One region of the Pseudoalteromonas sp. XMcav1-K genome, then DNA from elsewhere that is predicted to be linked to it. Evidence: predicted binding sites of a transcription regulator. Region 1 holds the regulator's gene; each other region holds the start of a gene.
The links. Region 1 encodes sigma-54, which starts transcription at its own class of promoters, with help from an activator protein. Its sites were predicted from a motif close to GTTGGCACGNNNNTNGNNT; they were not measured.

Region 2: a site for sigma-54 is predicted at 1,732-1,750, ahead of ACHSBP_RS05675 (P-II family nitrogen regulator). Genes of this name have one in related genera too.
Region 3: a site for sigma-54 is predicted at 1,882-1,900, ahead of ACHSBP_RS01160 (LPP20 family lipoprotein). Genes of this name have one in related genera too.
Region 4: a site for sigma-54 is predicted at 1,469-1,487, ahead of ACHSBP_RS15795 (PAS domain-containing sensor histidine kinase). Genes of this name have one in related genera too.

What each region holds. Positions count from the first base shown of each region.
Region 1 covers NZ_JBIPJE010000037.1:8,033-11,184, reverse strand. Annotated here, with positions in the region: gene ptsN (PTS IIA-like nitrogen regulatory protein PtsN) at 1-90, opposite strand, end outside; gene hpf (ribosome hibernation promoting factor) at 92-379, opposite strand; gene ACHSBP_RS07595 (RNA polymerase factor sigma-54) at 402-1,898, opposite strand; gene lptB (LPS export ABC transporter ATP-binding protein) at 1,977-2,702, opposite strand; gene lptA (lipopolysaccharide transport periplasmic protein LptA) at 2,699-3,152, opposite strand, start outside.
Region 2 covers NZ_JBIPJE010000033.1:107,356-110,507, reverse strand. Annotated here, with positions in the region: gene ACHSBP_RS05680 (ammonium transporter) at 111-1,343, opposite strand; gene ACHSBP_RS05675 (P-II family nitrogen regulator) at 1,354-1,692, opposite strand; gene ACHSBP_RS05670 (sensor histidine kinase) at 1,988-3,152, shown strand, end outside.
Region 3 covers NZ_JBIPJE010000019.1:4,747-7,898, reverse strand. Annotated here, with positions in the region: gene ACHSBP_RS01175 (FlgO family outer membrane protein) at 1-307, shown strand, start outside; tRNA gene ACHSBP_RS01170 (tRNA-Arg) at 387-463, shown strand; gene ACHSBP_RS01165 (flagellar assembly protein T N-terminal domain-containing protein) at 675-1,823, opposite strand; gene ACHSBP_RS01160 (LPP20 family lipoprotein) at 1,935-2,402, shown strand; gene flgN (flagellar protein FlgN) at 2,431-2,844, opposite strand; gene flgM (flagellar biosynthesis anti-sigma factor FlgM) at 2,848-3,152, opposite strand, start outside.
Region 4 covers NZ_JBIPJE010000047.1:5,851-9,002, reverse strand. Annotated here, with positions in the region: gene ACHSBP_RS15810 (YceI family protein) at 1-97, opposite strand, end outside; gene ACHSBP_RS15805 (cytochrome b) at 151-690, opposite strand; gene ACHSBP_RS15800 (DNA-3-methyladenine glycosylase I) at 811-1,398, opposite strand; gene ACHSBP_RS15795 (PAS domain-containing sensor histidine kinase) at 1,526-2,620, shown strand; gene ACHSBP_RS15790 (sigma-54-dependent transcriptional regulator) at 2,629-3,152, shown strand, end outside.

The sequences.
Region 1 (3,152 bases):
GTCGCTAATAAATTCAAACAGTCTTTTTTTGCTATTAAAAAGGACCGCGGTTTTAGCGCAGTCCTCAGCAATAATATCGGTTAATTTCATTTTAGTGGCGAGAAAGTTTCTCTTTGTGCTTAATTACTTGGCGGTCTAGTTTGTCGACCAGGCCATCGATTGCTGCATACATATCTTGATGCTCGGTAGAGGCAAACAATTCGCCACCGTTAACATGCATAGTAGCTTCTGCTTTTTGTGATAGTTTTTCAATATCTAGAATAACGTGCACGTTATTTATATGATCAAAATGCCTCTCTAGTTTTGCAAATTTGTTAGTGACATAGTCTCTTAAAGAATCAGTAATTTCTACGTGACGACCTGTTAAGTTTAATTGCATAAGCATTTTCCTTCTATTTGGTCTAGATCAGGCTCTTGCGCTGATTAGACGGTGGTATGGATAGCGACTCACGGTATTTTGCGATAGTGCGTCGCGCCACTTTAATTCCTTGTTCTGCTAGTAAGTCGGTAATCTTGCTATCACTTAATGGTTTAGCTGGATTTTCCGCCGCAACTAGCTTTTTGATCAGTGCTCGAATCGCGGTAGATGAACACTCACCCCCATTTTCCGTGCTAACGTGGCTTGAAAAAAAGTATTTAAGCTCATAAATGCCACGTGGTGTATGCATGTATTTTTGCGTTGTTACACGCGAGATAGTCGACTCATGCATCTCGACCATTTCGGCAACGTCGTTTAAAACCATAGGTTTCATTGCTTCGTCACCATATTCAAAGAATGCCTGTTGTTGTTCAACAATGCAATTGGCTACTTTTAATAAAGTATCATTGCGACTTTCTAAGCTTTTAATAAACCATTTTGCTTCTTGTAAATGGTTGCGAATAAACTGGCTGTCAGTGCTTGATTTCATCGAGCGAGTAAGCGCAGCATATTGTTCATTCACGCGGATCTTTGGCATGCTATCGTTGTTTAAATCAACGCGCCAGCGTCCTTTAATTTTCTTTACTGAAACATCGGGAACCACATATTCAGGTTCTTCTTTTATGATGCTTTCAGCTGGTTTTGGATTAAGGCTATGTATTAATGTTAAGACTTCTTTTAACTCAGGCTCCTTGAGTTTAGCCTTCTTCATTATTGTACGATAATCACGTAATCCTAAAAGTTCCATATGGTTTGAGATTACGCTCTTTGTTTCGTTTAGCCAAGGGGTATTTTTGTCGTACTGATTGAGCTGGATCAATAAACATTCTTGTAACGAACGAGCAGCAATACCAACAGGGTCAAAGAGTTGAACGCGTTTAAGTACAGCTTCAACTTCGTCTAGTTCAATTTGTTCTTGGTCGTCAGATTGCTGTACCGCTTCTAAAATTTCTTCGCTACTTTGTGTTAAATAACCTGAATCGTCTACCGCCTCAACAATGGTGGTTGCGATCATCTCGTCGGTGTCGCTGAACGGCGTTAAGCGTAATTGCCACATTAAGTAATCTTGCAATGATTCGCTGGTTGAGCCTTGATACACAGTATCGTTGTCAGGAGCTGGGGCGTTACTGACAGAAACAGGTGCGGCGCTGATATAATCATCCCACGACACATCCATAGCTAAATCGTCAGAAATATTCTCGTTGCTAAGTGCGTCGCTTGATTCTATTTCACTTTGGCTTGGCGCTGCTTCAACATCATCGCTATTTATTGATTCGTCTTTGTTTGACTCAGTGTTTTCGTTGTTTTGTTTATCGTCACTGTAGTCAATGTCTTCTTCAAGTAAAGGATTGGCATCAAGCGCTTCTTGAATTTCTTGCTGCAAATCTAACGTACTCAGCTGCAACAAGCGAATAGCCTGTTGCAATTGTGGAGTCATTGTTAGTTGCTGCCCAAGGCGAAGCTGTAAAGATTGCTTCATGTAGTTATTCTAATCCTTCTTTCGATTTCAAGCCGCTAGTTAACAATTCAATTCCAAATTTAAGGCCTATAACTATTACTATAGTCTGAATTGTTCACCTAGGTATACATCGCGTACTTTTTGGTTGTTTAAAACGTCTTCAGCTGTGCCAGATGCGATTAATTCGCCGTGAGAAACAATGTAGGCTTTTTCACATACATCTAAGGTTTCACGCACGTTGTGGTCTGTTATTAACACGCCAATGCCGCGATTTTTCAAATGCTCAATTATTTTCTTTATATCTATCACTGAAATAGGATCAACACCAGCAAAAGGTTCATCTAACAGGATAAATTTGGGGTTTGCGGCTAATGCGCGCGCAATTTCCACACGACGACGTTCACCGCCCGACAATGCCATACCCTGTGAATCTCGGATATGGCCAATGTTAAATTCTTCTAATAAATCATCGAGCGCTTCTTCACGTTGCACACGATTAAGTTCTTTGCGTGTCTCTAGAATCGCCATGATGTTTTGATACACAGTAAGCTTTCTAAAAATCGACGATTCTTGCGGTAAATAACCAATACCTAAACGGGCGCGACTATGCATTGGTTGCAATGTAATGTCATTATCGTCAATACGAATAACGCCATTGTCGCTCGGTACTAAACCAACAATCATGTAAAACGTCGTTGTTTTACCGGCACCGTTAGGACCAAGCAAACCAACGATACTACCAGCTTTCACTTCTAAGCCAACATTTTTTACCACTTGGCGTGATTTGTAACTTTTAGCCAGCTTTTCGGCAATTAATGTGCTCATTGTCCGCCTTGTTCATTTTGCGTATTGATGATGGTTTTTACTTGGTTAGTTGAGTTTTCAGCTTTTTTAGACGTCACTGTTTCAGCTGCGCGATCATAGATGATGGTATCTGCTGACATCATGTCGCCATTTTGTTGAAATTTAGCGCCACCAGACATTGTAAATAATGATTTAGCCACGTCATAAGTGACTTTTTTAGCACTTGCGACAATGATTGATCCATCTTCTTGTTCAGCACTAAATTTTACCGGATCACCACTGGCAATAAGTAATTGCTGGTTATCTCCTAACTCTGCTCGTTTATGTGCTTCAAGGTAATCGGCGGTGATGGTCATATTGCCATGCTTAATTTGTACATTATGGCGAAAAATACCGACATTTTCTTTTAAGCGAGCAGCTTGCTCATCGGCGTCAATCTCAAGTGGATGCTTAAGTTTGATCTGCTCAGCG
Region 2 (3,152 bases), on a different contig from region 1:
ACACGTTAATAGCACCAGTACTAAGCATAGAATAATATTACAAATAAAAAAGCCCAACGCCATTAGGCATTGGGCTTTCACATATTTACAACTTCAATCAAGCTAGCTGGTTAGATATTACCTCGTACGGTAACAAACTCAGGGTACGCATCTACACCACAATCGTGCTGGTCCATACCATTAATTTCTTCTTCTTCGCCAACCCGAATACCCATGGTTTTCTTAAGTACCGCCCAAACAATAAATGAGCTCACAAACACGAAGGCAAAGATTACTACTGCGCCAATTAACTGATTTACAAATGTCGCATCACTATTTGATAACGGCACTAGCATAAGGCCTAAGAAGCCGCATACTCCGTGAACTGAAATCGCACCCACTGGGTCATCGATTTTAGCTTTGTCTAATGCCACAATGCTGAACACAACTAAGCTGCCACCTAGCGCGCCACCTAGCACTGCAAGTAACGGGCTTGGCGATGCAGGTTCTGCAGTAATTACAACAAGACCTGCAAGTGCGCCATTCAATACCATAGTTAAATCAGCTTTACGCCATAACACTTTACAAAGTAATAGTGCTGAAATTGCGCCAGCAGCCGCTGCCGCATTCGTGTTCAGTAAGATTTGACTCACTGCTGTGGCATTTTCTTTATCTGATAGCAGCAATTGCGAACCACCATTAAAACCAAACCAACCCATCCAAAGAATAAATGTACCTAGTGTTGCAAGCGGCAAATTAGACCCCGGAATTGGGTAGATTTCACCATTTTTACCATACTTCCCTTTGCGTGCACCCAGTAATAATACACCGGCAAGCGCAGCCGCTGCTCCCGCCATATGTACGATACCTGAACCTGCAAAATCAACAAACCCCATCTCAGATAAGAAGCCACCGCCCCAAGTCCAGTAACCTTCTAATGGGTATATAAAACCAGTTAACACCACACAAAAAACAAGGAAAGACCATAACTTCATGCGCTCAGCAACTGCACCTGAAACAATCGACATTGCCGTTGCAACAAACACAACTTGGAAGAAAAAGTCTGATTGCAATGCATGATCAGCATCTGCCGCTTCAGTACCAATCAGCATGCCCAATGACGGTAAAAAACCACCCTCGGCATTATCAACATACATAATGTTGTAACCAACAATCAGATAAACCGTACATGCAATCGCGTAAAGCGCGACGTTTTTAGTTAAAATTTCAGTGGTGTTTTTAGAGCGTACTAGGCCCGCTTCTAACATTGCGAAACCCGCAGCCATCCACATTACTAAGATGCCAGACATTAAAAAGTAAAATGTGTCGAGCGCAAACTTTAATTCAACTACTGTGTTTTCCATGACATTCCCCTTAAATTGCCGCTTCGTCTAACTCGCCCGTACGAATACGAACAATTTGCTCTAGGTCATAGACAAAAATTTTGCCGTCACCGATTTTGCCGGTTTGTGCCACATTGGTAATCGCCTCAACCACGCGGTCAACATTGTCACTTTGCGTTGCAATTTCGACTTTAATTTTTGGAATAAAATCAACTTGGTACTCTGCGCCTCGATATAGCTCAGTGTGCCCGCGTTGACGTCCAAAACCTTTTACATCGACTACTGTCATGCCCTCAATGCCAAGATCTGACATCGCTTCTCTAACATCATCAAGCTTAAATGGCTTAATAATGGCGCTGATCATTTTCATAACGTGTACCTGTTGTTGTTTTTTATTTGTACTTACTAAATCCAACCTTTATGCCAATAATATTTTTTTATCTAATTCATAAAGTTATGTAATTTACAATGTGTTACAACAAAGTTAACGCACCACAAAGGTGCAGCAATAGTGGGTTTGTGAACGTTTTGGTGCAAAAAATGAAACAGCAAAAACTTGCTTTGGTGACCGTTTTTGACACAATATGCTATGTCTGAGTTAGCTGTTATGCTGAGCCGTACTAACTCAATGGAATAAAAAACAATAACAAAGGATATATAAGCAAATGGCTTATTGGGTTATCCAAGCTTTAATTGCTCTCATATTATTATTTTTCGGACTGTCAAATATCGACACCGACAAGGAAATGCATGGCCTTGCAAACACATTCGCGTATGCAGGTATACGCGCTTTAAGCTTCTTTCTTATTACTCACTTTTTGATTCGCGCCCCTATTAATTTCTTGCGCAACAAAGAAACCGGATTTATAAAAGTGCTCATCTGTGGTTTGGTCTTTGTTAGTGTTGGCTCATTTATTAGCAAGAGCATTCGCGATATAAGCAGAGATGTGTTTGTGCCTATTCATAACAAAATTACCTATTATCGAGCAAACCCTGATAAAGATCCGCTTAATCAGGTTAAAACAAACAGCGAAGTTGAAGAAAACACAGACACTCAAGATGAAACATCAGCAAATGCGACAGCTAAATCTGAATTTAAAAGAGGTTTTAAAGAAGGATTTAACCAAGCACAACTAAAAGCGCGAGAGGAACTTGAGAAAATTCATAGTGGAGACCAAGAAGCGATTGATCGTGCCTCTTCGAAACAATTAAAGTCTCAATTCGGTGCATTCCTTTTTTGGTTGTTTTGCTATCTACCGTTGTCAGCATTAAAACGTCGCTTCCAAGTTAAAACACAACTTAAGCAAAGTCAGATTGCATTACTAATGAGTCAGCTTAATCCGCATTTTTTGTTTAATTCATTAAACAGTATTCGCGGTATGATTTTCGAAGATAAACAGCTTGCTAAAGAGTTAATCGATAAACTAAATGAGCTTTTTCGCTACAACTTAACAGCAAATAAGCACCCTACGGTAAAATTAAAAGAAGAATTACGCATTTGTGAATTCTATCTTGATATTGAGCATATTCGCCTTGAAGAGCGCTTGTTAATTGAAATGCATGTAGATGAAACCTGCTTAAATATCAAAGTCCCCACTATGGGCATTCTTACATTAATTGAAAACTCAATTAAGCACGGTATTGCGCCAAGGCAAGATCAAAGCCTGCTGATTGTTGATATTGCTAAACAAAAAAACCAACTTGTGGTGACCGTAAGTAATCCAATTTACACAGGCACCTATAAAGTCGAAAGCACAGGTACAGGGCAAGAAAACCTAATTAAACGCTTACAGCTAATGTATAACGAAAACGCCTCGTTAAACGCTGAGT
Region 3 (3,152 bases), on a different contig from region 1:
GTATGCAAGTCGATTTGGAAATCAACTTGCTGAATCGATGCTGACAGAAGTTCAGGCATATGGTTTAAATGTAGTAGATCATAAAGTCATGCCAGTTGTTCGCATAGATGGTAATGGTGATTACACCTATTCTCGTGATGTTAAGCAACTAAACTCTCAAGGTGTTATAAATGCCGTGTTAAGTGGTACGTTACTATATAAAAGTAACGGTGTGGTGATTAACTCTCGCATTACTAGCTTGAGTGACCAGCGTATAATAGCCAGCGCCAAATACACCATCCCATACAGTGTTGCATTTGATGAATAGCACGTAAAGGTAAACTGTTGTTCCTATAAGTTGCTTGCTTTCTCTTTTTACTCTTTGATAATCTTGAATAAATGATATTGTTCTCGTAGCTCAGTTGGATAGAGCATTCGCCTCCTAAGCGAAGGGTCGCAGGTTCGACTCCTGCCGGGAACGCCATTAACGCCTATAAAGTTTTAACCCGTCTTTTTTGTTATTTGAACGTCATTAAACAGTCTTTTAAATCGAGCTATCTTTTATTGCTATGTAGCCGCGTGATTAACGTATTTCTTGAAGGTTACGTGTTTAACCCGAGTTATTTTGCGATAGAACAGGTTATTAAAACTAAATGCTAAGCTCTGGCTCTAGCCCTAGCCCTAGCCCTAGCCCCTTAGAAGCTTGCTAACGTAACCAAATCACCAATTTGTACGTTTGCCAGGAGTTTGTCGCCTATCACTTGGGCAATGGCGGTGTTTTGATTTATCTGAGTGACTCTCAACTGGTAATCAGTATTAACAATAAGCTGCTTTTGATTAAACCCTTTGCGCAGTGCTACTTGCAGCTTTTGTCCTTTCACTAGATTATTTTCAGCGCCAAGGCTAATGATCACGGTATCGTGATCCACGCTTAAAATACGTGCTTGCGCTGGAATACAGGCAAGATAGCTTGCTAAATCTTGGCCAAGCTTTAAGTTGATATCTGATATTGCTTGTCCATAAGGCATGGTCCAAAATTTTTCACTGTTCACATCGATACGGGCTGTTTTTTTGGTTTGCCAAGTGGCAAATGTATCGTAGTGTGTTTGTTTTAGCAGTTCGCCAGTTAAGCCATTGTATAGCGCCGTATTAATCGAGAAAAAACGTTCATAAGCTTTATTTTGCCAAAATGCTAACGATGAACTCTGTTGCTCACCAAGAGATAAGTCTTCTATTTGCGATATCCAGACAAACTGACTGTTATTTTGGTCGGCAATTTGTTGAATAAGGGCGCTTGAGTTGGCATCAAAATGCGCGGTGAACAGGTTTTTGGTATTAAGCTTACGGTTAATATCGGCTTTTGTGTTGAATAAATGGGTAAACTGATACAAATGCTTTGCGAGCTTTTCGCTGTATGCTTTTGGTAATTCAAAAATTTGACCATAAGTTGCATGGCTCGGAGTTTTAAAACCTGTTCTTGTTAGAGCCACATTCTTTTTAATCGATGAATTTTGGCAAGTCTCGCTATTATCTAAAATATCTAGTCTAAGTGTAATTGAGAGCGTGTTGTCTGATTGAATTTCATCAATTACTTCAATCTGATCGATTGCTCCATGAGAGTAAACTTGGGTACTTGGTGTTTGCCAAATGCCATTTACCACTTGCTGTAGACTAGTAACTTGCGCACCTGAAAAGAGTAAAGCTTGCTGAATAGCGTTTTCGGTTGCCATCATTCGAGCTTGCTCAACATTACCATTGCGTATTTTGGCTTGGCCGGTTGATTCATACCAAATTGCATGAGACGAAAAGCTCACAATAAAAAGAAGTAATACTAGATGTCGCATAGCGCAGCTCTCAATTTAAACCTTAGTCTGTATATTCAATTTCTGTACCAAACTATACAGTGGCGCGAAAATTGCTAAATCAAATGTAATATGCATTTGTATGGTGGCAACATGTTGAAATCAATTTTCAAAACGTCAACTCTGGTAACGAGCTTATATTTATTAGGTGGCTGTAGCCAACTGTTTGATAAACATATTGAATATGAATACCAAACACCAGATAACTACCCAGTGCTATATGCGGTAGGGTATGCACCGATCAGTTTGCAACCCGGTACAACAACCGAGCAAAAATCGATTATGGCAATGAAGGCATCAAAGCTTGAGGCTTATCGTGAACTTGCGGAACAAGTCTACGGACAAAAAGTTGACGCGCAAACGAGTGTTAAAGGCCTAATCGCTAGTAATGATACTTTGAAAGTACGTGTACAAGGTGTTGTACGTGGTGCGAAAGTAACAAAAAGCTACGCTGTGGGTGATACGTATGCAACAGAAGTAGAGCTAGATATGAAATTGGTACATGACTTATATATTGGTCAAACAAAACCAAGAAACGTAAAAAAAGTAACCTACTACTAGCAGGTTACTTTTTATTAGTAAATTCAGATTACGCTTTTAGCCCGCGAGCAATCGGGTTAGGTAGAGAGAAAGATTTGCCCGTTTTGTCGTATCCGGTATGACTTTTACCAAATAAGATATTCTTCAACTTTTGTGAAGCAATCTGGCTTTGATTTGCTGCTACTTGATTCACATCATTCTGCTTTTTGCAGTCAGCTAATACCTGATTAATTTGGTTGATTGTTGGCTGATATTCTGCTTTATCAATACCGTCTTGATCGATTAATTTGGCAATGTGTTGGTCACGTTGCTGAATGGACTGCAACGATGCAACTTTGCTTTCAACAACAGATATTAAAGATTCATGATCGCGCGCAACTATAGCTTCTAATTCCTGCTTTAGGATGTCAGCCATAGTATTCAACTCATCAAGTTGTTGCGCTAATATCTGTTCTAGATTCATAAACTATCGACCGAAAAGTTTAAATTCAAGCTTATTGATATTTTCAGCAAGCTTCTCTGCATCAATTTTGTATTCGCCGTTAGCGATCGCTTTTTTAAGCTCGTTTACTTTTTTCTCATCAATACCTGATGATTGCTCCGCTTTTTCATTTAGCTTTTTAAGCTGTTGAGCTTGCGGTGTAATGCTCACTGAATCGCTAGTTGCCTTTGCAGTAGCAGTATTCACTTGCACTTGTTTATTAGCAGTTTCAGACGCTTGCTGCTTAGAGCTTTCAAGCCTGACGTTTGCTTGGCTGTTTGAGCCTTGAT
Region 4 (3,152 bases), on a different contig from region 1:
CGTGAGCGCCTTTGGTGTCAATTACATAATCTGCAGCCATTGCTGGCATTGTTAAGCTTGCCATCGTAAGTGCTGTTGCTAAAAGTGTTTTTTTCATAATTGTTTCCTTTAAATTTATACAACCTGAGCTTTGACTAGCCAAATCAGAGGTTACTTAATCATTCGGCGTAACGTGTCATCTTTATCAATACAGTGATGCTTTAACGCCGCTAATATATGAATACCGACAATCGCCATTAAGCTACAAGCGGCATATTGATGAATACTGCCTGCAATATCTTCTTGATTTGCAATTAATTCGCCTAAACTTGCTACTTCGAACCAGTCAAAAACAGCAATTGCGCGACCATCAGCGGTTGAGATCAAATAACCACTGGTTAAAATTATCAATAAAATCCCATACAAGGCTAAATGGCCTAGTTTTGTTGCAACGCGAGTTTTAGATGAATGGGTAGAGATGGGCTCAGGTGATACCGTAATCACTTTCCAACCAATGCGCACTAGCGTGAATGCCAGCAATATAATGCCAATACTTTTGTGCCAATGGGGCGCTGTGCGATACCATTCACTGTAATAATTCAAATCAACCATCCAAAATCCAACGCCGAATAATGCAAAAATAACAAGTGCACTAAGCCAGTGAAGCAGCTTACTAATAGTACCGAATTTAGTGTTGGAATCGAGAAGCATAATCATTTCCTTAAATAGATTGAAACACTTTAATTGAGCTTCATTTGAATGTGAATAGCTCAAAAGTGAATTCATTGTTCACTTTTGACTATTAATAGAGGTGTTTAAGTTGAAAGGGTATTAGAAAAGCGATGAGTAAAGTGCAATCACTTCGTCTTTGCGAAAGCATTGATTGTGATGATCATTAACCATGCCGCATGCCTGCATATGAGCATACACCGTGGTCGGTCCTAAAAACTTAAAGCCACGTTTTTTAAGGTCTTTCGCAAAAGCTTGCGACTCGGCAGTGGTGGCTTGGTAATCAGCTTTACTATTGATGTTATTGACAATAGGTTTATTGTTTACAAATTGCCATTGATAGTTAGCAAAACTACCAAACTCTTTTTGTATTGCTAAAAAGCACTGTGCATTGTTAATTGCGGCATTAATTTTTAAGCGGTTGCGAATAATGCCTTTATCTTCCATTAAGGCAAGCGCTTTTGCTTCATCAAATTGGGCAACCACAGTTGGGTCAAAGTTGGCGAACGCGTTGCGGTAGTTATCGCGTTTTTTTAATACTGTGTACCAACTCAGTCCAGCTTGCGCTGATTCTAGTGTGAGGAATTCAAACAGTGCATTATCATCAAACAAAGGCACGCCCCATTGGGTATCGTGATAGGCTACATAATCAGCTTTAGTGGTATCTAACCACTCGCATCTAAAACACATAAAAATCCCCTAGACAAATAATTGACGTCTTATTACTTCACTTAACTTGCTGTATTTATTGAAAATAAAAATTGGCACGTTTTGTGTATCTACACCGATTAGTTAGAGTAAATTATTTGGTGTAACTATGGCGTTAGCTCAAATCATACCCCAACAATTTCAAGAGGTATACAACCCGTGTTTGATGCAGGAAAAGTACGTGGGTGAACTTAGTGAATTAAGAAAACAGGCAAGTTGGCTTAGTCATTTGGTTGATACCATGCCTGCGGGCGTCATTGTGCTTGATGGTAACGGCATGGTCGCAAAGGCCAATCAAATCGCAATTGATTTACTCGGAGAGCCGTTAGAAGGCGAGCGTTGGTTTACCATTATTCAGCGTTCTTTTGCGCCCAATGGTAGTGATGGTCACGAGGTAACGCTTCGTGATGGTCGATTAGTGAAACTTGATATTTCACCGCTCACACCTGAACCAGGTCAGTTAATTTTAATGACCGATCTTACGCAAACACGCCAATTACAGTCACGTATTGCACATATGCAGCGTTTGAGTGCGCTTGGTAAAATGGTTGCATCCTTAGCGCACCAAGTAAGAACCCCGTTATCAGCGGCGATGCTATATGCTGCGAACCTGTCGTCAGAAAAATTAAACCCAACGGCGCGTAGCAACTTCCATGAAAAGTTGATGTCGCGTTTGCAAGATTTAGAAAGCCAAGTAAACGATATGCTGTTATTTGCCAAAAGTGGTGAGCAACAAGTACTTGCACCTGTGTCTATGCAAGCCTTGCTAACGGATGTAACGCATGCTTCAGAAGCAATGATTATGCGCCAACAATGCATTCTCGACCTTAAATTGCCTGAGCCTGATATTGAAATTATCGCTAATAAAGTTGCGCTGAGCAGTGCAATTAGCAATTTAGTGCACAATGCGGTGCAAGCTTGTGGCCAAGGTGGAAAAATTGAGTTAAGTGCAACGCGGTCTGAAAAATTCGCAGATCACGTCAAAATTTCGGTGAAAGATAACGGCACGGGGTTAAGTGAAACGGCTATCCAACAGATCTTTGAGCCATTCTTCACCACTAAATCACACGGTACCGGGTTAGGTCTTGCCGTGGTTCAATCGGTTGCTAACAGCCATCAAGGGTTTGTAAAAGCAGGCAATAGTGAGCTTGGTGGGGCTGAGTTTAACTTGTACCTACCGATTATCTCTAAAACAGCATGTTAGGAGTGATTATGAACGATGCAAAAGTATTAGTCGTAGAAGATGATTCTGGTTTACGAGAAGCGTTAGTCGATACCCTAGCATTGGCTGATATTAATTGTGTTGAAGCCGACAGTGCCGAACAAGCGATTATTAAGCTTAAAGAAGGCGGTATTTCAATGGTGGTCAGTGACGTGCAAATGGGCACTATGTCAGGTATCGATTTACTTAAAAGTATTAAGCTTAACTATCCTGATTTACCCGTATTAATGATGACAGCTTACGCGACCATTGATGATGCGGTTGAAGCGATGCGCTTAGGAGCCATCGACTACATGGCGAAACCATTCGCACCAGAAGTGTTATTAAACATGGTAAGTCGTTATTTACCAGAAAAAGAAGCCATTAAAGATGGGCCAATTGTTGAAGACCCAGCTAGTAAAGCGCTGATGCAACTTGCAGAGAAAGTGGCTAAATCTGATGCATCCGTTATGGTGCTTGGGCCAAGTGGCTCAGGTAAAGAAGTGATGGCACGTTATATTCATGATAGTTCACC